Regions from separate parts of the Conexibacter sp. W3-3-2 genome, predicted to be linked through region 3. Evidence: riboswitches for the same ligand, from Rfam matches in the RefSeq annotation. Region 3 holds a riboswitch; each other region holds the start of a gene.
The links. Region 3 has a riboswitch for cyclic di-AMP ahead of GKE82_RS30450 (peptidoglycan DD-metalloendopeptidase family protein). Riboswitches for the same ligand answer to the same signal wherever they lie in the genome.
Positions count from the first base shown of each region.

Region 1: linked by a shared signal. The riboswitch ahead of GKE82_RS19000 (M23 family metallopeptidase) and the one ahead of GKE82_RS30450 (peptidoglycan DD-metalloendopeptidase family protein) in region 3 are both predicted to bind cyclic di-AMP.
Region 2: linked by a shared signal. The riboswitch ahead of GKE82_RS22475 (hypothetical protein) and the one ahead of GKE82_RS30450 (peptidoglycan DD-metalloendopeptidase family protein) in region 3 are both predicted to bind cyclic di-AMP.

Region 1 covers NZ_WLYW01000001.1:3,964,244-3,971,744, forward strand. The annotation lists gene GKE82_RS18980 (hypothetical protein) at 1-331, opposite strand, end outside; gene GKE82_RS18985 (thioredoxin domain-containing protein) at 397-1,062, shown strand; gene GKE82_RS18990 (vitamin K epoxide reductase family protein) at 1,059-1,676, shown strand; gene GKE82_RS18995 (cytochrome c oxidase assembly protein) at 1,684-2,502, opposite strand; gene GKE82_RS19000 (M23 family metallopeptidase) at 2,534-3,634, opposite strand; cyclic di-AMP (ydaO/yuaA leader) riboswitch at 3,637-3,777, opposite strand; gene GKE82_RS19005 (hypothetical protein) at 3,809-4,822, shown strand; gene GKE82_RS19010 (BlaI/MecI/CopY family transcriptional regulator) at 4,828-5,226, opposite strand; gene GKE82_RS19015 (fenitrothion hydrolase) at 5,552-6,715, shown strand; gene GKE82_RS19020 (hypothetical protein) at 6,725-6,895, shown strand; gene GKE82_RS19025 (CPBP family intramembrane glutamic endopeptidase) at 6,886-7,440, opposite strand.
Region 2 covers NZ_WLYW01000001.1:4,685,401-4,692,901, reverse strand. The annotation lists gene htpX (zinc metalloprotease HtpX) at 92-985, shown strand; gene GKE82_RS22500 (hypothetical protein) at 987-1,556, shown strand; gene GKE82_RS22495 (CGNR zinc finger domain-containing protein) at 1,563-2,132, opposite strand; gene GKE82_RS22490 (hypothetical protein) at 2,338-2,754, shown strand; gene GKE82_RS22485 (hypothetical protein) at 2,784-3,062, opposite strand; gene GKE82_RS22480 (PspA/IM30 family protein) at 3,059-3,853, opposite strand; gene GKE82_RS22475 (hypothetical protein) at 3,943-4,563, opposite strand; cyclic di-AMP (ydaO/yuaA leader) riboswitch at 4,571-4,711, opposite strand; gene GKE82_RS22470 (hypothetical protein) at 4,814-5,197, shown strand; gene GKE82_RS22465 (cell wall-binding repeat-containing protein) at 5,152-5,607, shown strand; gene GKE82_RS22460 (hypothetical protein) at 5,604-6,089, shown strand; gene GKE82_RS22455 (hypothetical protein) at 6,086-6,376, shown strand; gene GKE82_RS22450 (hypothetical protein) at 6,381-7,501, opposite strand, start outside.
Region 3 covers NZ_WLYW01000003.1:124,213-131,713, reverse strand. The annotation lists gene GKE82_RS25490 (hypothetical protein) at 1-137, shown strand, start outside; gene GKE82_RS25485 (CHAP domain-containing protein) at 134-715, opposite strand; gene GKE82_RS25480 (molybdopterin-dependent oxidoreductase) at 760-1,479, shown strand; gene GKE82_RS25475 (cytochrome b/b6 domain-containing protein) at 1,469-2,179, shown strand; gene GKE82_RS30450 (peptidoglycan DD-metalloendopeptidase family protein) at 2,535-3,608, opposite strand; cyclic di-AMP (ydaO/yuaA leader) riboswitch at 3,642-3,775, opposite strand; gene GKE82_RS25465 (hypothetical protein) at 3,894-4,232, shown strand; gene GKE82_RS25460 (FkbM family methyltransferase) at 4,305-5,006, shown strand; gene GKE82_RS25455 (DUF4396 domain-containing protein) at 5,012-5,410, opposite strand; partial or broken gene GKE82_RS29445 (metal-sensitive transcriptional regulator) at 5,476-5,772, opposite strand; gene GKE82_RS25445 (heavy-metal-associated domain-containing protein) at 5,856-6,071, shown strand; gene GKE82_RS25440 (hypothetical protein) at 6,071-6,991, shown strand; gene GKE82_RS25435 (cation-translocating P-type ATPase) at 6,988-7,501, shown strand, end outside.

The sequences.
Region 1 (7,501 bases), on a different contig from region 3:
CGCCCCCGGCACGCCCGCCGATGCTCCGTGCGCAAGAGAAGCACACCACGGCGAGCGCTCCGAGGGTGACGAACGAGAGAACCCGCAGTCCGGTGGCGGCCCCGTCCCCGAGAGGAGAGAGGACGACACCGAGCAGGAGCGCGAGCGGCTTCGGCGTCGGTGCAAGCGGCACGACGAACTCCGGCGCCGACCCGGCCGCGACCTGATAGCCCCAGAGCAGCCCATAGGCGGCGTCGTAGTTGACCGAGCCGCCGGCAAAGAGCGCCCAGAGTGCCGCTGCAACGGTCGCTGCCGCGATCGGTGCGGCCCAGGCGGTCGAGTGCGGGGGCACGGAGCGTGAATCTACTACGCTGTATCGGAGGTCGGCCCGCTCCCGCTTTCCCGCACAAGGACCCCATGAGCACCAATCTGAAGATCAGCCTCGGCCTCGTCGTCGTCGCGCTCGCCGTCATCCTCGGTCTCGCGCTCGGCAACAGCGCGTCGGACCAGCCGACAGCGGCGACGCCCGCACCCGAAACCGTGGCGTCGACTCCGGTCATGCGCGCTGACACCCACAAGCTGGACGTCGCCGCCGACGGGAAGGTGACGCTCGTCGAGTTCCTCGACTTCGAGTGTGAGGCCTGCGCCGCCGTCTACCCGCTGATCGAGGAGCTGCGTAAGGAGTACGCGGGTCGCATGACGTTCGCCATCCGCTACTTCCCGCTCCCGGGGCACCGCAACGGCAAGATCGCTGCGCAGGCGGTCGAGGCGGCGTCCAAGCAGGGCAAGCTCGAGCCGATGTACAAGCGCATGTACGAGACCCAGAAAGAGTGGGGGGAGTCCAAGGACTCCAAGAAGGACGTCTTCATCGGGTACGCCGAAGACCTCGGGCTCGACATGACGAAGTTCCAGGCGGACCTCGAATCGCCGGCGACGATCGCGCGGATAGAGAAGGACATGCAGGACGGCGCGAACCTCGGGGTCGTCAGCACCCCGACGCTCTTCCTCAACGGTGAGATGATGAACCTCCAGTCGGCCGACCAGCTGCGCTCCGACATCGAGTCCGCCTTCACCGCCAGGTGAGCACCGAGCCGCAGCGCAACGCGCCGGCGTTCCTGGATCGGGTCGTCGGGTGGGTGTTGCTCGTTCCCGGGGCGGTCGCGCTCGCGGCCGCGGTCATCCTCATGGTCGAGAAGGTCCGGGTGCTGGAGGATCCGACCCATGTGCCCGCCTGCACCATCGACGCCGTGCTGGCGTGCGGCTCGGTCCTGACGTCGGACCAGGCGGAGGCGTTCGGCTTTCCCAACCCGCTGATCGGGATCGCCGGGTTCGCGGTCGTCTTCGCGTTCGGGCTCGTCCTGGTCGCCGGTGGTCGGCTGCCCCGTTCCGTGTGGCTGATCGCGCAGGTCGGCCTGGGATACGCCGTGATCTTCGTCCACTGGCTGATCTTCCAGAGCGTGTATCGCATCGAGGCGCTCTGTCCGTACTGCATGGTCGTCTGGGTCATGACGATCTCGATGTTCGTGTACGTGACGCTCGCGAACGTCAGCTCCGGGCGGCTCCCGGTCCCGGCACGCTTGGAAGGGCCGGTCGCGCGGCTCGTGAGTCTCCACGGCGTGGTGCTCACGGTCTGGCTGCTGGTGGTCGGCGCCGTCCTGGCGCAGGGGTTCTGGGACTACTGGATGGACAAGATCTGAGCGAGTCTCACGACTGGCCGTCGAGTGCGTGACGTTCCGCGCGCTCATCGGCCCGGTCGGCCTCCCCGAGCGCGCGGATGAAGAGGAAGGCGAGCGCGATCCCCATGACCACCGACTGCTCGATCGCCATGATGGCTCCGGCCAGGGCCTGGTCGTCCAGGGCACTCAACCCCCAGTAGCGGGGCCCGTTCGCGTAGACGTCGTACAGGGGGCGAGGGGCGAACGTCAGGAAGATCCCGAGGATTCCGACGAGCACCTTCGTGACGACCATGCAGACGACCGGTCCGAGGCCGGCGAGTCCGTGGCGGGCTCGGATCGGGGAGAGCAGATGCCACCAGTAGAGCGCGCCTCCGAAGGTGAACGAGACGTGTTCCAGGATGTGGATCGCTGACGATTCGACCGCCGAGTCGTAGAGCGCCGGGATGTGCCACACCCACATGACGCCGACGTAGAGCAGGATCGCGAAGACCGGACCGGCCCACCAGCCCGCCTGCCGTTCCAGCGGCTGGAGCAGGCGCGTGACGGGGCGCAGGAGGACCTTGGTCAACCCGAGGATCAGCAGGATCGGGACGACGTCGAGCAGCAGCACGTGCTGCACCATGTGCATCGCGAAGAGCTGCTCGCCCAGCGCGTCGAGCGGGGAGAACAGGGCAGTGCTGAGGCTGACGATGCCGCCGAGGAACACGAGCAGCCGCCAGATCGGCGCGTCGCGTGCACCCGACGGCGTCCGTCTGACCGCTCGCCAGCGCCACACGTAGCCCCCAAGCAGCAGTGCGACGAGCAGCGCCGGGCCGGGAGCGAACGTCCACGAGGTGTCCGGTGTCATCGCTGCCGGGCCGAGGTGTCCTCGTCGGCGCTCAGCTGAAGCTGTCCCACCGGCGCAGCTCCGGCAGCGGATCGATGCCCTCGCCGCCGGTGTACCAGCCCGGGGCGGTCCACAGCTCGAAGTGCAGGTGGCACCCGGAGGCGCGTCCGGTCTGGCCCACGTACCCGATCCGCTGGCCGGCCCGGACGCGTGCGCCCTTCTTCACGAGCGCGCGGTCGCGCATGTGCATATAGGTGTAGGAGCGGCCGGTCTTGTCCTGCAGGACGACGTAGTTGCCGGCCCGGGACTGCACGGCCTCGAACTGCACGGTACCCGGGCGGGCCGCCACCAGTGGGGTGCCGCAGCGCGCGAACATGTCCTGCCCGCCATGGCCCCGTCCACCGCCGAAGTCGTTGGTCGCCGACTGGCCGAGGTCGTGCTTGCCGCGGATCGGGAAGATCGCGTCGTGGACCTGCACGGCGGCGGAGCTCGCCTGGGACGCCGTCGGCTGTCCGGCGAGGCGCAGGACGTATCGCCCTTCGGGGACAACGGCGCCGTCGACCGTGCCGTCCCACCGCTGCTCGCCGGGGCCCGCGGCTACGGGCCAGGACCGCATGACGGCACCGTTGTCGACGCGGGCCGCCTCGACGGTGCCCGCGACGGAAGCGGTGTACTGCAGCAGCATCCGCTTGCGCGAGCCGGCGATCAGGGCCTCACCAGGTGCGAGATCGGTCGTGCCGCCGGTGACGTCGGCCTGGGGGACGGGCGTGGTGAGGATGCGCAGGCGCGCGGTCCGGCCGGACCCGCCGGCTGGGCTCACGAGGCGCAGCGGACCGCTGCGCGCGCCGCGCGGCACGGTCAAGGCCAGGGCGGTCGGCGATGCGGACGTCGGCGTGGCGGTCCGGTCGTCTTTTGAGTTCTTGCCGCCGAGGAACACCACGCGGGTCACTCCGTCCAGGCCGGTGCCGGCCACGGTGAGCGACTGGCCGTGCCGACAGGCCCAGCTCTCGCCCGACGCGCATGTCGCTGCGGTTGCGCGGGCCGGGTCGGGGATCGTCGCGCCGCCCGCGTTGGGAGCGCCGGTGGCGCCGGCGGGCGCCAGGAGCGCCACGGTGGGCGCGAGTACGACGAGGAACAGCCTGGTGTAGGTCAACGCGAATCTCTTTTCGTCTGCCTACGGGGTTAGCTGACGGACTCGCGCGGAAAAGTCGCGCTACGACACGAGGTCGATTCGCCCCAGGAGTGGGTCCCCCGCTCGCCGTGACCGGTGCCACGACGACTCGGCGCTGCTATGACGCCACAAGCGTACTACGATCCGTCGTAGACGATGACTCGATACCTCGCGATTCTCGGCGTCTGCGCCGCACTCCTCGTCGGCTGTGGAGGTGATTCGGCGTCGGACGGCAGCTCAGCGGAACCCCGTGGGCCGTCGTCCTCGGCGCTGCGCACAAAGCTCACCGAGGCGACGGCGGTCGACCTCGCCCGGTTCCCGAAGCCGGGGCAGAAGACGCTCGACGAGCTCAGCCGGTCGCTCGACGGAGCCGGCCCTCAAGTCGCACTGGGAACCAGCATCCACCCGTCGACTCGCACCCGTCTGGCGTTCGGCCTGATCGACGAGAAGACCGGATTCGTCTACGCGCCGTCCGTGGTCTACCTGGCGAAGGGCAGGAAGGCACGCGTCCTCGGGCCGTTCGCCGCGCCGGCGGACCTCCTGGTCACCGATCCGCCGTTCCGCTCCCGGCAGGCGGCCAGCGAGAAGGACCCGTTCGCGGCGATCTACGATGCGCGCGTGACGGTCGACGGCCCAGGCACCTACAACGTGCTGGTCGCCAGCGACATCAACGGCAAGCTCATCGGGTCCGGCACACAGATCAAGGTGGTCGACGGCAAGGCCGACGCGGTGCCCGACGTCGGCGAGCCGGCACCGCGGACGCCCACCGACACCGTCGAATCCGCCGGCGGCGACCTCGAGTCCATCGACACGCGACTGCCGCCCGACGACCTCCACGAGGACAGCCTTGCGGACGTCCTGGGCAAGAAGCCGGTCGCACTGGTCTTCGCGACACCGCAGCTCTGCGAGTCACGGGTGTGCGGACCCGTCGTCGACATCGCAGCTCAGCTCGAGTCCGAGTACGGGGACCGCGTCAGCTTCATCCACCAGGAGGTCTACGTGGAGAACTCGTTCGACAAGGGCCTGCGCGCGCCGCTGAAGGCCTTCAACCTGCCGTCGGAGCCGTGGCTGTTCACCATCGACGCCCAGGGGCGCGTCGCCGAACGACTCGAGGGCTCCTTCGGGTTCCGCTCCTTCGAGGGCGCGATCCGCAAGGCCCTCGACCAGTAGCGGACCTACGCGCCGCCGGCCGGCTTCTTGCCCGCGAGCCGCCGCAGCTCCTTGCGACGCTCGGGGTCGAGCTGCTGGATCGAGCGGGCGAAGTGGACCAGGACGGTGTCGCCGTACTCGTCCACGAGGTTGGCCACCTCACCGGCGGCGCGGCGCTCCTCGTAGTCCGCCCGTGTCATCGCGGCCGAGTAGTGGTCGGTCTTGCCCGAGCGGCGGCGCACGAGCAGCTCCTTCTCCGCGAGCCGGCTCATGACGGTCATCACCGTCGTGTACGCGCGCGTCTTGTCGGCGCGGGCGTTGAGCCCGTCGAGGACCTCACGGACCGTCGACTCGCGACGCGACCAGATCTCGAGCATCACCTCACGCTCGAGCTCGTGCAGTTCCGGGAGTCGCTTCTGGGGCACGGACGGAGTCTACTGCGCCACTCCAAAGCACTACAGGGCGTAGTATTGCCGGGTGCTCGTCCCCGCGCGTCTGCGTGCTCCCGCGCTCCTGGCGGCCGCCATGTTGCTCCTGCTGCCGACCTCGGCGGCCGCCCACGGGCTCGTCATCCGGGCCGACCTTCCGATTCCCGAATGGCTGTTCGGCTTCGGGGCCGCGACGGTGGTCCTCGTGACCTTCGTCCTGCTGGCGATCGCGTGGCGGACGCCCCGCTTGGAGGGTCGTGGCGACCCGCGCTGGCTGCCGACGCGGGTCGGCGCCGCGCTGACGTCCCGCGCGATCGAGGCCGTGGGCGGGGTCGTGGGAGTCCTGACCCTGGGGGTGGTGATCTGGGCGGGATTCGCGGGGACAGACACCCCGACCGCCAACATCGGCCCGACCCTCGTCTACATCACCATGTGGCTCGGGTTCGTGCCGCTCAGCATCGTCATTGGCGACGTCTTCCGCCTGGTCAATCCGTGGCGGGCGATCGGTCGCGGCTTCGGATTCGTCACCGGGCGACTCGAGATGCCAGAGCCGCTCCCGTACCCGGACCGGCTTGGAAATTGGCCGGCGGCAGCAGGCCTTCTGGCCTTCGCGTGGCTCGAGCTGGTGGCGACGGACGGCGACCTCCCGTCGAACGTCGCGCTTGCGACCTGCATCTACACGGCGGTCCAGTTCGTCGGCATGTCGCTCTTCGGCGTCCGGGCGTGGTGTGACCGGGCGGAGGCGTTCGGCGTGTACTTCAACCTGCTGTCCCGCATCTCGCCCTGGGTCCGTGACGGTCGGCGGATCGGCCTGCGGCCCCCGTTGGCCGGGTTGGCCGCACTGCCGGTTCGCTCGGGCACCGTGGCGCTGCTGGCGGTCATCATCGGGTCGACATCCTTCGACGGCTTCAGCGGTGGAGCCACCTGGCAGGACTGGACCCGGTCCCTGCTGGACACGTTCGACGGCCTCGGGCTCAGCGCTCGCTACGACCTGGAGCTGGCCTACGCCGTCGGGCTCGTGGGGGCGGTGCTCGCTGTCGCGGCGTTCTTCTTCCTGGGTGCTGCGCTGACGCGGTACGCGGCGAAGGATGACCGGAGCGTCGGGGAGATCGCGCGGCTCTTCGTCCACGGCCTGGTACCCATCGGCGCGGCGTACATCGCCGCCCACTACGTCAGCCTGCTCCTGCTCCAAGGACAGTCGCTGGGCTATCTGGCGAGTGACCCGCTGGGCGACGGGTCCGACCTGCTGGGTACCGCCACCTGGACCATCGACTACGGGTGGATCAGCCCCGAGCTGTTCTGGTACTCGCAGGTCGCGTTCGTCGTGCTCGGCCACGTTGCCGCCCTTGCCGTCGCGCACGATCGCGCTCTCGTGCTGTATCGCGACGCCGGTCGGGCGACCCGGTCGCAGGCGGGCATGCTCGCCGTCATGGTCGGCTTCACGATCCTCGCGCTGTGGCTGCTCTCCGAAGCGGCCAAGGGATAGCCGGCCCGCATGGTCCTCGCCCACGCCGGGGACGTGCTGGTGTCCATGATCTACCTCGCTCCCGTGGTCATCCTGGTCGGGGCCCTGGTCGTCGCTCGTCATCGCGACAACGGCGACGAGCTCCGCGAGTGGGACGACGAGGACGACGACCTGCTCGACCTCGGCGACGATCAGCCCTGAACGCCGGCGGGCAGCGGGCGCCGGTCGCGCCCTGACGGCGACGTCCCACGCCTCGTAGCGAGGACCCAGACGCACAGCAGCATCACGGCGCCGACCGGGAGCCCCACGCTCGCCGGGCTGTCGAGTTCGGCGGTGGTGCTGAACGCCAGCGCGTTGTTCAGGACGTGCAGTGCGATCGGTGCGGCGAGTGACCCCGTCCGCTCGTACAGCACGCACATCAGTGCGCCCAGCACGACGAGCAACGGGATCAGGGGCAGCACGTCCGGGTCCCCGAGATGGACTGCGCCAAAGAGCACACCGACGAACAACGCAGCCCCGACCGGTCCCAGCCCGTTGCGCGCGGCGCGGTAGACGAAGCCGCGGAAGAAGAACTCCTCGACCACCGGCGCGAGCACGATCACCACGACCGCCGCCGCCAGCAGACCAGCTCCGCCGCGGTCGGCTCCCAGGCGTTCCAGGGTGTCCTGGTCGCCGCCGTCGCTGATCACCAGGCCGTAGAGCCAACTGAATCCGTAGAACAGGACCGCCGCGACCGCGACGGCCACGGCCAGGTTCGTCCGCGTGACCCGGACGAGCCCGAAATCCGCCGGCCGCGGGGGGGATGGC
Region 2 (7,501 bases), on a different contig from region 3:
AGCAGTCCTGCGCGGCGGCCTGCGGGCGCGTCGGTGCGCCCGCGTCGGTCCCCTTTACCGATCGTGAAGCCGGGCCTGTCACCATCCACCCATGAGACCGACCTCCTTCGGCAAGGACACGGGCCTGCAGGCCCGGATGCTCCTGACGATGTTCCTGCTGGGCGCCGTCTACGTGGTGTTCATGGGCGTCCTCTTCGCCGCCGGTGCGTCCGGCGTCATCATCGCCGTCGTCGCCGGCGGCCTGGTGTTCCTGCAGCTGTTCGCCTCCGAGGCGATCGGCCTGCGCGCGATGGGTGCGCGCGAGGTCTCGCCGCAGGAGGCCCCGGAGCTGCACGCGATGATCGAGCGGCTCTGCCTGCAGGCGGACCTGCCCAAGCCGAAGGTCGCCGTGGCCTACACGGACATGCCCAACGCGTTCGCGATGGGCCGCTCCAAGAAGCACGCGACCGTCTGCGCGACCACCGGCATCATGGACCTCCTCACGCCGGCGGAGCTCGAGGGCGTCATGGCGCACGAGCTCGCGCACATCGCCAACCGCGACGTGATGATCATGACCCTGGCGAGCTTCTTCGCCTCGGTCGCCTCGATGATCCTGCAGTTCGGCTTCATGTTCGGCGGCGGGCACAGCGACGACGACGACGGCCCGGGCTTCCTCGCGGTCATCATGGTGTCGCTGGCCGTGTACGTGATCTCGTTCTTCCTCATGCAGGCCCTCTCGCGCTACCGCGAGTTCGCGGCCGACCGCGGCGCCGCGGTGCTGACCGGCCGCCCGAGCGCGCTGGCGTCGGCGCTGATGAAGATCAGCGGCGGCATGGACCGGATCCCGCAGAAGGACCTGCGGGCGAGCAGCGAGATGGCCGCGTTCTACATCTTCCCTCCGGGGACGAAGTCGGCGATCGGCAGCCTGTTCTCCACGCACCCGCCGATGGACAAGCGGATCGACGCGCTGATGCGCCTCGAGGGGCAGCTCCAGGGCACCCGCTGACATGGGCTTCTTCGACGCCCTGCTCGGCAAGCGGAAGGTCGCGCAGCCGGCCGCCAAGGACCGGCTGTTCGCGATGTCCACCGCGCACATCGCGATGGACGTCGACGGCCTGCGGGCGCGCGGCCGGGCGGGGATCGTCTTCCAGTCCCTGGGGACCGCGGACTTCTCGCGGGTCGTCCAGGAGATGGAGGAGGTCCTGCACGGGACCGGCGAGGAGACCGGCACGACCGTCTCCTCGCAGGACGACTCGTTCGGCTACCGCTGGATGATCCTCGAGGACCCCGACGTCGAGGACCTCGTCGTCGGCGTGCACGCGGTCAACGACGCGCTGGCGATCGCCGGCTACGGCGACCGCACGCTGGCCGCGGTGTTCGCCTACGAGGACGGCAGCCAGCCCCTGTACTGGATCTACAACATCAAGCGGGGCTCCTGGTACCCGTTCGTGCCGGCGGGCGGCGAGCAGGCCCGGTCCAACGAGCGCGAGCTGCAGCTGAAGGCCCGCTACGGCGGCGACCTGCCGATCGAGCCGGAGCTCGAGCGCTGGTTCCCCCTGTGGGGCGTGCCGCTCTAGGAGCGCTCAGCGGTCGCGGTAGGCGCGGACCTTCGCGCGGTTGCCGCAGACCTCCATCGAGCACCAGCGGCGCGAGCGGTTGCGCGAGACGTCGTAGAAGGCCCAGCCGCAGTCGTCGGCCGGGCAGATCTTCAGCCGCGTCCAGGTGCCGTCCGCCTGCGCGGCGGCGACGACGGCCAGCAGCCGCCCGAACGCGCCGAGCACGCCCGGGACGCCGCAGGCGACGACCGACCAGCCCTCCGGGGCGAAGCGCACGCCCAGGTCGGCGTCCGCCGCGGTGGCGTTGAGGACGCGGACCGCGGACGGGTCGGGCGTGCCGCCGTCGTGGTTGCAGGCCAGCAGCGCCCGCAGCGCGTCGCGCAGGGCGCGGGCCGCCTGCACGTCGGCCGCCGTGGGGACGGCCTCGGCGGCCAGGCCCACGGTGCCGCGCAGCGCCTCGACGAGCCCGTCGGGATCGGTCAGCCCGTCGGTGCCCGCGTCGAGGTCAAGCGTGTTGACGAACACGCGCACGGGCTCCAGCGCCGCCGGGGCGCAGAAGCCGTCGTGATGGCCGCCATCAGGAAATGTCACCGCCATGGGCAATTGACAGGTTACACCTCGCCACCTAGGTTGGTCACCACTGTCATCGCAAGACCGGTTACGACCTACCGGTCGGTCGGGAGGCCACCATGCTCCACCCCTCGTCGCTCACCCACGACCTCGCCGCGGCGCGGCACGCCGACGTCGCCCGGCGCGCCCGGCGCGTACGCCTCGTCCGCCCGCGGCCCGACCGCCGCACCTCGTGAGCGCCGCGATGCGCGTCCTGCACCTCGACGAGACGCCGCCCGTCGACACGCCGTGGGACGGCGTGCCCGCCTGGACGCCCGTCCGGCGCCTCCTCGACGTCGGCGCGTTCGGCGTCAACGTCCAGACCGCGGCCGCCGTCGGCGACCCGCTGATCGAACCGCACGACGAGACCGCGAGCGGCCACGAGGAGCTGTACGTCGTGCTGCGCGGCAGCGCGACGGTGACGGCCGGGGACCGGACGGTCGACGTCCGGGCCGGCAGCCTCGTCTTCCTGCCCGATCCGACCGTGCGCCGGTCGGCGACCGCGACGGCGCCGGCCACGGCCGTCCTGGCCGTCGGCGCCGCGCGCGGGACCGCGTACGCCCCACCTGCGTGGGAGGAGCGCTGGGCGCGCGAGCTCGGCCTCCCCTGAGCGGGAGGCCCACACGCGCGCCCGGGCGATCAGTCCGGGATCAGGCCGTCACCGGTGAACTCGGCGGCGGCCTCGGTGAGCGTGAGGTCCGCGGGCGGCACGATCACGTCCGAGGACTCGATCTCGTCGTCGCCGACCGCGACCCCGTTGGTGCGGATGAACTGGAGCAGCTCCTCGAAGGACTCGTGGAAGCGGTCCTCGTCGTCGGCCTCCACGGCCGCGACGACCGCGTTGTCGAGCTCGTTGAGCGGGCCCTGGTGCTCGTCGGGGATGCGGTACTGCCCCTCGTTGGAGATGCGGACGATCACGGCTTCTCCTCCTGCGCGGGCTCGGCCGCCGGCACGTCACCGGTCGGGGCCGCGGCGCCGCCGGCGCCGGCCTCGAGCTGGCCGGGAGCGGCGCCCCCGCCGACCCCGAGCTCGGCCCGCATCTTCGCGAGCTCGTCGTCCACCATGCTGCCGCTCGTCAGCTCGGCGAGCTGCCGGTCGATGTCGTCGGCGCCACCCTCCCCCAGCTGGGTGAGGTCCTCGAAGGTGCCGGCCGCCTCGAGCTCGGCGACCGCGTCGGCGCGCGCCTTCATGTTCTCGGTCTTGTCGACCGCGCGCTGCATCGCGAGCCCGACGTCGGCCATCTCCTCGCCGACCCCGGTCGCAGCCTCGGAGATCCGGACCTGGGCCTCCGCAGCGGAGTACTGGGCCTTGATGACCTCCTTCTTCGTCCGGAAGGCCTCGATCTTCGCGCGGAGCTTCTTCTCCGAGTCGATCAGCTTCTGCTGCTGGGCCTCGAGCTCGGCGACCTGCTGGTCGAGCGACTGCAGCTCGGTCTGCGCGAGCTGCTTGCGCTCCAGCGCGGTGCGGGCGAGCTCCTCGTTGCCGGCGGAGAGCGCCTGACGGGCCTGCGTGTCGAGCTTCACGACGGACTGCTCGAGCTTCTGCGACTGCATCTGCAGGCGCTTCTTCGAGGTGACGACGTCGGCGATGCCCTTCTTGACGTTCTGGAGGGCCTCCAGCTGCTTCTGGTAGCTGTAGTCCAGCGTCTCGGCGGGGTCCTCCGCCTTGTCCAGCATCTTCGAGATCTTCGCCTTGATGACGGTGGACATGCGTCCGGTCATTCCGGCCATACGGTCTCCTCGGGCTCAGGTGGAACGTGCCCCCTGAGCGTACTGGACGCGCCCGGTGTGCCGAGCGCCTACAGGCCGACCGGCCGGCGCGCCTTGAAGCCCCGGTTGGACTTCCGCAGCGGGCGCCAGCGCGGGCCCTTCAGACCGCCGCGGTCGTCCGCGGCACTGGTGTCGAGGCGGATGCCCGCGACCGTCATGTACGCGTGGTCGGACGCCGTGTAGACCGTCACCCACTTGCCGCGGCCCGCCTTGCCCCAGGTGAAGAACGAGCGCGAGTCGCGCGGGCGCCGCAGCAGGTCGGCGCCGGCGAGCGCGAAGGAGACCGTGCCGGAGCAGTCGTAGGCGGTGTCCTCGAAGTCGCCGTGGCCGCCGCCGTACCGGTACGGCAGGCCGACGATCCCGTTCGCGGCCCAGATGATCTGCTTGACCGCGTCCGGCGCGTTCTCGGGCGCGGACGCGATGCCGTCCTCGTCGATCACCGCGACGTCCCCCGGGACGGTCGGGAAGCTCGTCGGATCGACCGTGCCGAACTCCGCGCCACCGGCCTTCGCCGACGCGTCGGACTGGACCGTCGGGGCCTGCTCCTCCTGCGCGGCCTTGCCCTTCTTCGCGGCGGACGCCCCGGACGGGACGACGAGCGCGAGGCCGGCGAGAACGGCTATGAGAAGGAATGCCCGGAGTCGGAGCACAGACGGACTGCTTTCTTTCGACGGCCTCCGGGGTTAGCTGACGGGCTCGCGCAGAAAGAACCAGCGCGTCCGATCACGATCGGATTCGCCCCAACGACGTGGGTCCCCCGTCCCTGGTGTTCCGTCCAGGGTTCGGCAATTCGCGGCAGCGTAGCGAACTGCACGACGGATTGCAGCCTTTCGTGCTGCCAGCGTCCGTGCAGCCCCGACAGGCGCGTGCCACGGGCGTCGTGGATATGGTCGCGCCAGCATGCTCCGTCCCGCCCTGCCCGCCGCCCTCCTCGTCCTCGCGCTCGCCGCCGCCGGTTGCGGCAAGGGCGACGGTCCTGCCACGGGATCGACGACCGCGGCCCCCGCCGTCGGCGCGAAGAGCGACGAGAAGGACGCGGCCACCGACCTCGGCTTCCCGACGTTCGCGACGAAGAACACGACGCGGGTCGGCGGCGGGGACGCCCCGACGATCGCCGCCGCGGTCGCCCGGGCCGTGTACCCCGGCGGCGAGCGCGGCCAGCGGCCCGCCGCCGTCGCGCTCGCGCCCGCGAAGGACTGGCGCGTCGCGCTCGCCTCCGCCTCGCTGATGGCCCCCCGGTGCGCGCCCCGCTGCTGCTCTCCGACGGCGACGGGCCCGACGTGACGGTCGAAGCGCTGCAGGCGCTCGCCCCGACGGGCTCGGCGCAGGCCGGCGGCGCGCAGGTCGTCCGGGTCGGCGACGTGTTCCGTCCGGCCCGCCTGAAGACCACCGACGTCGGCGGCCGCAACCCCGCCGCGATCGCGCGCGCGCTCGACGCGTTCGGGCGGGCGGTGCGCGGGTCGGACACCGGCCGCGTGCTCGTCGTCAGCAGCGACGCGCCCGAGTACGCGATGCCGGCCGCCGCCTGGGCCGCGAAGTCCGGTGACCCGATCCTGTTCGTCACGCGCACGACGGTTCCCGCGGAGACGCTCGCCGCGCTGAAGACCCACAGCAAGCCGAAGATCTACGTGCTCGGGCCGTCCAAGGTCATCGGGCCGGCGGTGACCAGGCGCTGCGCGCGACCGGCACGGTGACGCGGATCGGCGACCAGGACCCGGTCACCAACGCGATCGCCTTCGCGCGCTACCGCGACGGCGAGTTCGGCTGGGGCATCACCGATCCCGGCCACGGGCTCGTGTTCGCGGGCACCCGGCGCCCCGCCGACGCGGGTGCCGCCGCCGCGCTCTCGGCCAGCGGCACCTACGGCCCGTTGCTGCTGCTGGCGCGCGGCGACGCGCTGCCCAAGCCGCTCGAGCAGTTCCTGCTCGACATCCAGCCCGGCTACGACCGGGACCCCGTGCGCGGGGTCTACAATCACGGCTGGATCGTGGGTGACGACCAGGCCGTCGAGACCGGGGTCCAGGCGACCGTCGACGGTCTCCTGGAGATCGCGCCGGTGAACGCCGCCGCACCGGAGCCCACGGCCACCACGACGCAGCCGACGGCGACCACCAAGGCGCCGCCGACCCGCACCACTCCCACCACCACCACGACGACCCCCCGGAGCGCCCCGTGAGCGAAGCAGAGTCCCCCGAGCGCAGCGACCGTCGCGGCTCCGTCCCGGACGTCACGATCGACGACGTGCGCGAGCTCATGGGGGCCTCCACCCCGCACTTCGCGCTGCAGATCCGCAACCGGATCGCCAAGCTCGTCCGCGACCTGCCGGCCGAGCACCCCGCCCGCATCCTCGGCGAGCAGGAGATCGCCCGGCTGACCAAGCTCGGCTTCTCCGGCGAGACGCGCGGCACGCAGCGCGAGGAGGGGATCGCCCCGCTCGCCTCCGTGTCCGAGGACCTGCGCTGACGCGCTAGCGGCGCAGGCTGCTGCGCCGGCAGCGCGGCGTGAAGACGCCCGCGTGGCGCAGGCAGATCTCGACCTCCGCCGCCTTGCCCTGGACCGAGAACGAGCCGTCCTTCACGCCCCCGCGGCCGGAGGCCGGCCACTCGTTCCAGCTGATCCCGCGGAACCAGCCGCCGTCGTAGGCGATCGGCGTCCAGACGTCGAACGCCGCCCGCACCGGGCGGGCCTGCGCGGACTCGCGCACGACGCCCCCGGCCTGCTGCTGGTCATAGTCCGACTTCTCCGGGAACGCCGCCGTGCCGGTGCGGGACAGGTACCCGAGGCTCAGGCCGACCGGCTTGTCGTACTCGGCCTGGATGTTGCGCACGAGCTGGGCGGGCCCGGCGGGCAGGCCCGTCGTCGACGACGCCCACGCGGCGGTGAGCGCGCCGATCGTCGGGTCGGGCGGCTCGGCGAGCAGCGGGAACTCGGCGGAGATCGACACGAGGTCGAGGGCGTCCCAGAAGAACAGGTGCTGCTCGGGGTCCTTGGCGTCCTCGACGATCGAGTCCCACGCCGCCGTGTAGGTCAGCTCCCCCCGGTAGCCGCGCCCGTCGCCCATCAGCGCCCCGGAGCGCAGCTCGGCGATGATCGCCCGCCACTCGGCCCGGTCGTCCTCGCTGTCGGTCATGCCCGACAGCCCCGTGCCGATCACCAGGCCCTCGGCGCCCGTGTCGCGCGCGATCCGCGCGTAGGTGCTGAGGAACCGCTTGTAGCTGTCGAACCACGCGCGCTTCTCCCCCGGCCCCTTCTGGACGAGGTCGCGGTCGGTCGCGGTGCGCGCGTTGCGGCCGACCTCCAGCTGCGGGCGCAGCACCACGCGCAGCCCGAGCGACCGGGCGCGGCGGACCGCCGCGGCGACCGCCGCGTCGCTGGGCGTCTTGCAGCGCGTGAAGCTGCTGCCGATCCGCCGGCAGGTGCGGGCGTCCCCGGGCGAGCGATGGATCTCCGTCGCGTTGAGGTGGTCGCTGCGGTTGCGGTCGGAGAAGTACTGGAACCACGGGATCACGAACGTGACCTCGCGCGCGCGGGCGCTCGACCGGGCACGCCCCAGCCAGGTGCGAAAGCGCGGCCCGGAGAGGTCCTGCC
Region 3 (7,501 bases):
CCCTGGACTACTGGGCACCGGTCCAGCCACTCCTCGGTCTGGCCGGTGTTGCGCTCCTGCTCGCCGGGCTGCGGATTCGCCTGCGGGGCCAGATCTCCTGCGCCAGCCCGCAGGTCGTCGGCGTCCCCGCCGGCTAACGCGCGCCAGGCCGCACGAATCCCACAGCGCCCCCGGCGTCAGGCCCATAGTTCCGGCGTGACACCGCGTCCGATGAGTTCCCTTCAACGACGGTCAGCTCGCCCCGCGGACCGACCTTCTCCACCACACCCATGTGCTCGTCCCACAAGATCAGGTCGCCGGGCCTCGGGACGTCGCTCCTCTTGAGGGTCCGGCCGGTCCGCGACGCCCACGACCATACGTCGTCAACACGCGCAAAGCCCTGACCCGCGTCGCCAAGAGGTGTGCCGGCCCGCGCCGACACCCACGAGGCGAAGTACGCACACCACGGGCCCACGGGACCCCCCGGCACAGAGCGACGGTACTCAGCGATCCTCGGCGAGTCATTGGAACCGGGAGGGGCCTCGCGCACGCCGACCTCGGCAGCGGCGAACGTCGCCGCCGAATCCCCCGCGTTCGAACGCGATGGGGGAGACGCCGTCGCGCTGGCCAGGACCGACGAGAAGGCGACCGGCGAGTCGGTCACCTGGACGGGAACCGGCCCGGGGACGTACTGGCGGATCTCAGCGATCCGCGCCACGACCAGCTCAACGCTCATGAACCGGTGATCGGCAGACACAGCATCTCCTACACTCTGTAGTGATGACGAGTTCGTCGGACGATCCGGCTTCACAGGAGACGACGCCCATCGGGCGCCGCGCGTTTCTCGGAACACTCGCAGTCGGCGGGGTGACGCTGGCCACCGGAAACGCGCTCACCGACGCCCTCGCACGACTGGCCTCACCCATCACCGGCCGGCTTCCGCAGGGCGTCCGCGACGCTGTCCCCGCGTCATCGTCGGGATGGCGGATCTACACCGTCTCGCGCCCCATGCCGCAGTTCGAACCGTCGCGCTGGCGGCTCGATATCGACGGCGACGTGACACAACCAATCCGCTACAGCTACGACGAGCTCCTCACCCTTCCTCGCACGACGCAGACCTCCGACTTCCACTGCGTCACCGGATGGAGCGTCCAGAACGTGCGCTGGGAAGGGGTGAGCGTCGCAGCGATTCTTGACCGAGCCGGGCTCCTCGCGGGCGCCCGTGCCGTCCGGTTCGTTTCCGCCGAGCGCCCCTACGTGGACTCACTGACCCTCGCTCAAGCCCGCCTCGACGACGTCCTGCTGGCCTACCGCATGGACGGACGAGCACTCTCCCGCGCGCACGGAGCCCCGCTCAGACTCGTCGTGCCGAAGATGTACGGCTACAAGAGCGTCAAATGGGTCGAGCGCCTGGAGGTGACCGGCGACCGGTCGCCGGGATACTGGGAGCAGCGGGGGTACGACGCCGACGCGTGGATCGACCCCGACGATGCGGTCTGAGCTCGTCCCGCGGTTCAGCGCCACCGCGCGCGCCCTGCATTGGATCCACGCAACGGGGTTCCTGGCGATGACCTCTACCGGCCTTGCCCTGTACGTCCCGGCCTGGAGTGGACTCGCCGGCGGCCGGACAGCGCTGAAAGCCGTCCACCTCGCGGCCGCCGCACTCTGGTTTGCCGGCATCGCGGCGACCGTGGCCGTTGCCGACCGCAGGGCCCTTCGGTCAGCCCTTCACGACCTCGAGCACTTCGACGTCGACGATCGCCGCTGGTTCAGAAACCGCCGGGTCCCCCAAGGACGCTTCAACGCCGGCCAGAAGCTGCATACCGCGCTGCAGGCCGGGCTTGCCTGCCTGCTCGGCCTCTCCGGAGCCCTGCTGTGGCTCGGCGAGCGCAACCACGCCTTGCGCACCGATGGCGCGCTCACCCTGCACGATGCCGCGGGCACCGTGGGACTCGTCCTGCTCAGCGGCCACCTGTGGTTCGCCGTCATTCAGCCGTCCACCCGTCCAGCGCTGCGCGGGATCGTGACCGGCCGGGTCTCACGGGACTGGGCACGCCACCACCACCCGAAATGGGACCCGCGCCACGAGACCCGACCGCCGACCGCTCCCGGGCAACGCCTCGTCGCGCTCGCAAGCCTCGCGCTCGGAGCCGGCGTCGCGCTCCTCTTCCTCCGTGAGGGCGACCTTCTTCCGCTCTGAGCCATCACGAGGCCCTGAGCCTGGAGCCGCACCGGGGCCGTCCACCCTCGCGCCCGGCGGTTCGACGACGCCGCGGCCCTTGCTGCCGCGCGACCCGGGCTACCCGTCGTCTGGACCCGCGGCCGATGACCCGAGGGCGACCCGTCGGTACAGCACCGCGCCCGTGAGCGTCTTTCCCGCGGATTGCGCCCACCCATGACGGCGTCCAACGCTCAGGGCCTCAAGCACTTCACGTTGCTGGCACCCCAGCATCCCGGCGAGGTCCCGTGCTGTCACGGACCGTCCATCGAGCCGCTCCAGCGCGAGGCGGAGAGCGGCGATCAAGTCACTCATCGCCACCCCGTTATACCGGAATTCAGCTAAAAGAGTCCCAGCGACGAAGCTCGGGCAACGGGTCGACGCCCTCGCCGCCCGTGTACCACCCAGGAGCCGTCCAGAGCTCGAAGTGCAGATGGCATCCGGACGCGCGGCCCGTCTCGCCGACGTACCCGACCCGCTGACCGGCCAGCACCTTCTGGCCCTTCTTCACCAGCGCGGCATCGCGCATGTGCATGTACACGTAGGACTGGCCGGCCGCGTCCTGGAGAACCACGTAGTTCCCGGCGCGGTCCTGCGTCGCCGCGAACTGCACCGTCCCGGGCCGAACAGCGACCAGCGGCGTTCCGCACGCAGCGAACATGTCCTGGCCGCCATGTCCCCGGGCACCGCCGAAGTTGTTCGTGTCGCTCTGACCGAGGTCGTGCTTGCCACGGATGGGGAACATCGCGTCGTGCACCAGCAGCGACTGCGCGCTGGCCTGCGAGGCGGTCGGCTGGCCGGTCAGCCGCAACTCGTAGCGGCCATCGGCCACGACGCTGCCGTTGGCCGTGCCATCCCAGCGAATCTCGCCGCTCCCTGCCGGCACCGGCCATGAACGGACCGCCACGCCGTCGCTCAGACGCACCGCCTCGACCGTGCCGGCGCCCGACGCCGAGTACCGCAGCACGGCCCGCTTACGCGACCCGGCGATCAGCGCCTCCCCGGGCTTGAGATCGGCCGCGGCACCAGTCACGTCCGCCTGAGGAGCCGCGCCCGTCAAGATCCGCAGCTTCCGGGTGCGACTCGATCCGCCCGCGGGGCTCTGCAGCCGCAGGACGCCCGACCGAGCGCCGCGCGGCACCGTCACCACGAGTTGCTCGGCGGACCTGGTGACCGGCACCGCCGACCGGTCGTCGCGCGAGCCCTTCCCGCCGAGGAAGGCGACACGCTCGACCCCATCGAGACCTTCGCCGGCGATCGTCAGGGTCTGCCCGACCCGGCAGGCCCACGACTCGCCCGATGCGCAGGTCGCGACCGACGCCACCGCACGGTCCGGAATCGCCGCGCCTCCGGTCGAGGTCTGCGCGCCGGCAGGGGCTGCAGACACAGCGGTGGTCATCAAGGCGAGCACGGTCAGGCTCGTGATCCGTCGGGGGTGCACCAAAGGCTCTCTTTCGTCGGCCTACGGGGTTAGCTGACGGGCTCGCGCAGAAAGAGTCGCGCTACGACATACGGTCGATTCGCCCCGTGAGTGGGTCCCCCGCTCCTCGACACGCGAGGACTCGGCGCTCCTATGACGTGTAGGAGATTACTCCACGGGACGGCGTTATGTCGATCCAGTCAGCGCGCACCAGCTCACGGGGTGCCGCGGCACCGGTATTGCACCGAGATCTGAGGCCTGCAGTACGTTGCGCGCGTGGGACCGGTCAGGACACGACGCCTGCTGTGGCGCCGCAGCGTGCGCTGGGCGTTGCTCGGTGTGCTCGCCGTCATCGCGGCATCGGTCGTGATCCATCACCCGGCTCCGGTCGCCGACCACGGCGACGGTCACCACCACGCGATCAGCGAGCTGTTGCTGTGCGTGGCGCTGGCCGGAGCCGCGCTGCTCAGCGCGACCGCAGCAGCACTCACGAGCATGGGGGGGACGTTCAGGCCGTCGTCGGTCTCCGTCCCTCGCGGCCTTCCTGCACCGGCGGTCCCGGCGCCCCGCGCGCGGGCCGGGCCCCCCGGCCGCCACTCGATCCTGCGGATGTGACGAGGGCGCGCGCCCCATCCTCTCGGGTGGGCGGCGACGACCCCTTTCCATCTTCCACAGGAGAACACCAGCATGGCCAGCCCGCTTCACCGCGCCCTCGACAAGGTGCGACTGCCGTACCGCTCGCGCCGGTTTCGCGCCGCGCTCGACATCCAGCCCCGTGCCGACCTCGTCGGGATCGCCGACCCCACCTACGGCGGCTACGTCGTCCCGGCCTCGCTGCTGCGGGAGGACAGCGTCGTGTTCCTCTGTGGCACCGGGACCGACATCACCTTCGACCTCGAGCTCATCTCACGCTTCGGCTGCCGCGTACTGGCGATGGACCCGGTCCCCGCCGCCGCGGAGTACGTCGCGCAGGCGGCCGCCGACGAGCCCCGTCACGAGTTCCTGCCCTACGCGCTGTGGAACGAGGACACCGAGCTCACCTTCCACGCTCCGCGCGTGGAGGGCTACATCTCCCATTCGGCCACCGACATGCACGGCACGGAGGTCGCGTTCACCGCGACCGCCCGCCGGCTGGCCACCCTTGCCGCCGAACGCGGAGTCGGACACGTCGACCTGCTGAAGATCTCCGCCGAAGGCAGCGAATACACCATCCTGGACGACGTGCTCGCCTCCGGGATCCCCGTCACGATCATCGCCGTCGAGTTCGCGACCCCGGTCAAGCCGGCCGTCCCGCTGGCCCACGTCGAGAAGCTCACCTCGGCCGGGTACCAGCTCGTCGCCGCCCACACCGCCGACTACAACTGGAAGCTCACCTTTGTTCGGACCTGAACAGGTCAGTGCGCGTGATGGGCGTGCACCAGGGCGTGCCCCTTGCCGCGGGCGATCAACCACCGGTTCGCGGCGAACGCGAAGGGAAACGCGATCGCGAACCCGCCGAGCATCGGGCCCCAGAAGAGCAGCTCGTCAAGATAGGCGTCCATCGCTCCCGGGTATAGGGCCATGAACCCGTTGTCGATGGCCTCCATGATCGAGATCGACACCGTGTCGGTCGCCAGGGCGATCGGCACGATCGCGCCGATCGTCATCCCTGCGCGGTAGAGCGGTAGGGACGTGAGAAGGTAGCCGAAGACGAACGCCAGACCGACCGCCAGGGCGATCGACGCGAGGTCGCCCCAACCCAGCGCGGTCGAGATGACGAGTCCGAGGATCTCGCCGATCAGGCATCCGGTCATGCAGTGCAGCGTCGCCGTGACGCTGAGGCGGTTGAGGCTCTGGGCTCCGTGATCCATGACCTCACCCCCCGCCGCATGAGGCGCGCGACCGCACCTATCAGCTCATCGGTGCGGTCCTCCCGGAGCTGGCCCTCAGCGCCCATGACGCAGTGGTGGGCGTGCTGATCGAGCAGGCCGAGGGCGACCTTGTCGAGGGCCGCCTGGATCGCGCCGATCTGCGTCAGGACATCGATGCAGTACCGGTCGTCCTCGACCATCGACTGCACGCCGCGCACTTGGCCCTCGATGCGTCGCAACCGCTTCTGCAGCTGGTCCTTGCTCGCGCTGTATCCCCGCGCCGAGGTGGTGGAAGTCGTCGTCATGCACCCAACAGTAGCAGTACCCCCAGGGGGTATGCTAGCCTCCGTCTTGCATACCCCCACCCCGTATCTACGAGAGGACGAGCATGACCCAACTCAGCGAGCGCACCTACACCGTGACCGGCATGACCTGCGGACACTGCGAACTCAGCGTGCAGGAGGAGGTCGAGGAGCTCGCGGGCGTCACCACCGCACATGCGGACCGCACCACCGGAACGCTGACCGTCACCGGCACCGACCTCGACGACGCAGCGATCCGCGCCGCCGTCGCCCAGGCCGGCTACGAGACGGGGAGCGCCTGATGAACCCCCCGACCCGCATCGCGCTCTTCGCCGTCACCGTCGGACTCGCCGCAGGCGGCGCGGCCCTCGCCGGCGCCGCGATCGATCCCACCGACGGCGCCGTCACCGCCGCCCCGCACTCTGCTGCCGACGCGCCCGCCGCGCAGGGGAGCCCTCACGGCGGCGGCCATACCAGCGACCGGTCGACCACAGCCGCGACCGAGTCTGCACAGGCGCCTGCCCCGGGCCTGGCGATCTCCCAGGACGGCTACACGCTCAAGGTCGACCGCACGACCCTCGACCCCGGCCGCCCGGCCCGGCTGACGTTCCAGATCCTGGGTCCCGACGGCCGACCGCTGCGCGACGAGTACGAGCGCTCGCACGAACGCGAGCTGCACCTGATCGTGGTCCGGCGGGACACGACCGGCTTCCAGCATCTGCATCCCACCAAGGACGGGTCCGGGACGTGGGGCACCCCGCTGCGTCTCGCCGAACCGGGCGTCTATCGCATGTACGCCGACTTCACCGTGGAGGGCCAGAAGCGGACCCTCGCCGCGGACCTCAACGCCCCCGGAGCGTTTTTGCCGGCCAAGCCTGTGGCCCTCACGCGCAGCGACCGCGTCGCCGGGCTCGACGTGCGCCTGGACAGCACGCGCGCACGCGCCGGCACGGAGTCCGAACTGACCTTCACCGTCAGCCGCAACGGCCGCCCGGCCACGGACCTGCAGCCCTACCTCGGCGCCCGTGGCCACCTCGTCGCACTCCGCGCCGGCGATCTGGCCTACCTGCACGTCCACCCGCTCGAGGAGACCGCGACGCAAACCGACCAGATCAGGTTCGCGGCGACGTTCCCGACCGCCGGGCGCTACCGCCTGTTCCTGCAGTTCAAGACCGACGGCGCCGTACGCACCGTCGACTACACCGTGGAGGTCCCGCGATGAGCACCACCACCCAGACCCAACAGCGCCTCGAGCTCCCCCTGGAAGGCATGACGTGCGCGTCCTGCGCCAACCGCATCGAGCGCCGCCTCAACAAGCTCGACGGCGTCCAGGCGACCGTCAACTACGCCACCGAGAAGGCCTCCGTCGCCTTCGACCCAGGACTCGCGTCCCCCGACGACCTCGTCCAGGCCGTCGCCGCCGCCGGCTACCACGCGCGACTGCCCCACACCGAACGCGCCGACACCGCCGACGAGCCCGAGGACGGCTACGTACGCGACCTCCGTCACCGACTGATCGGAGCGACCGTCCTGTCGGTCCCGCTGCTGCTCCTCTCGATGATCCCCGCGCTGCAGTTCGACTACTGGCAGTGGCTGGCCCTGCAGCTCGCCACGCCCGTCCTGTTCTGGGCCGGCTGGCCGTTTCACCGCGCCGCCTGGCAGAACCTCAAGCACGGCACCGCGACGATGGACACCCTCATCAGCGTCGGCACCATCGCCGCGTGGTCCTGGT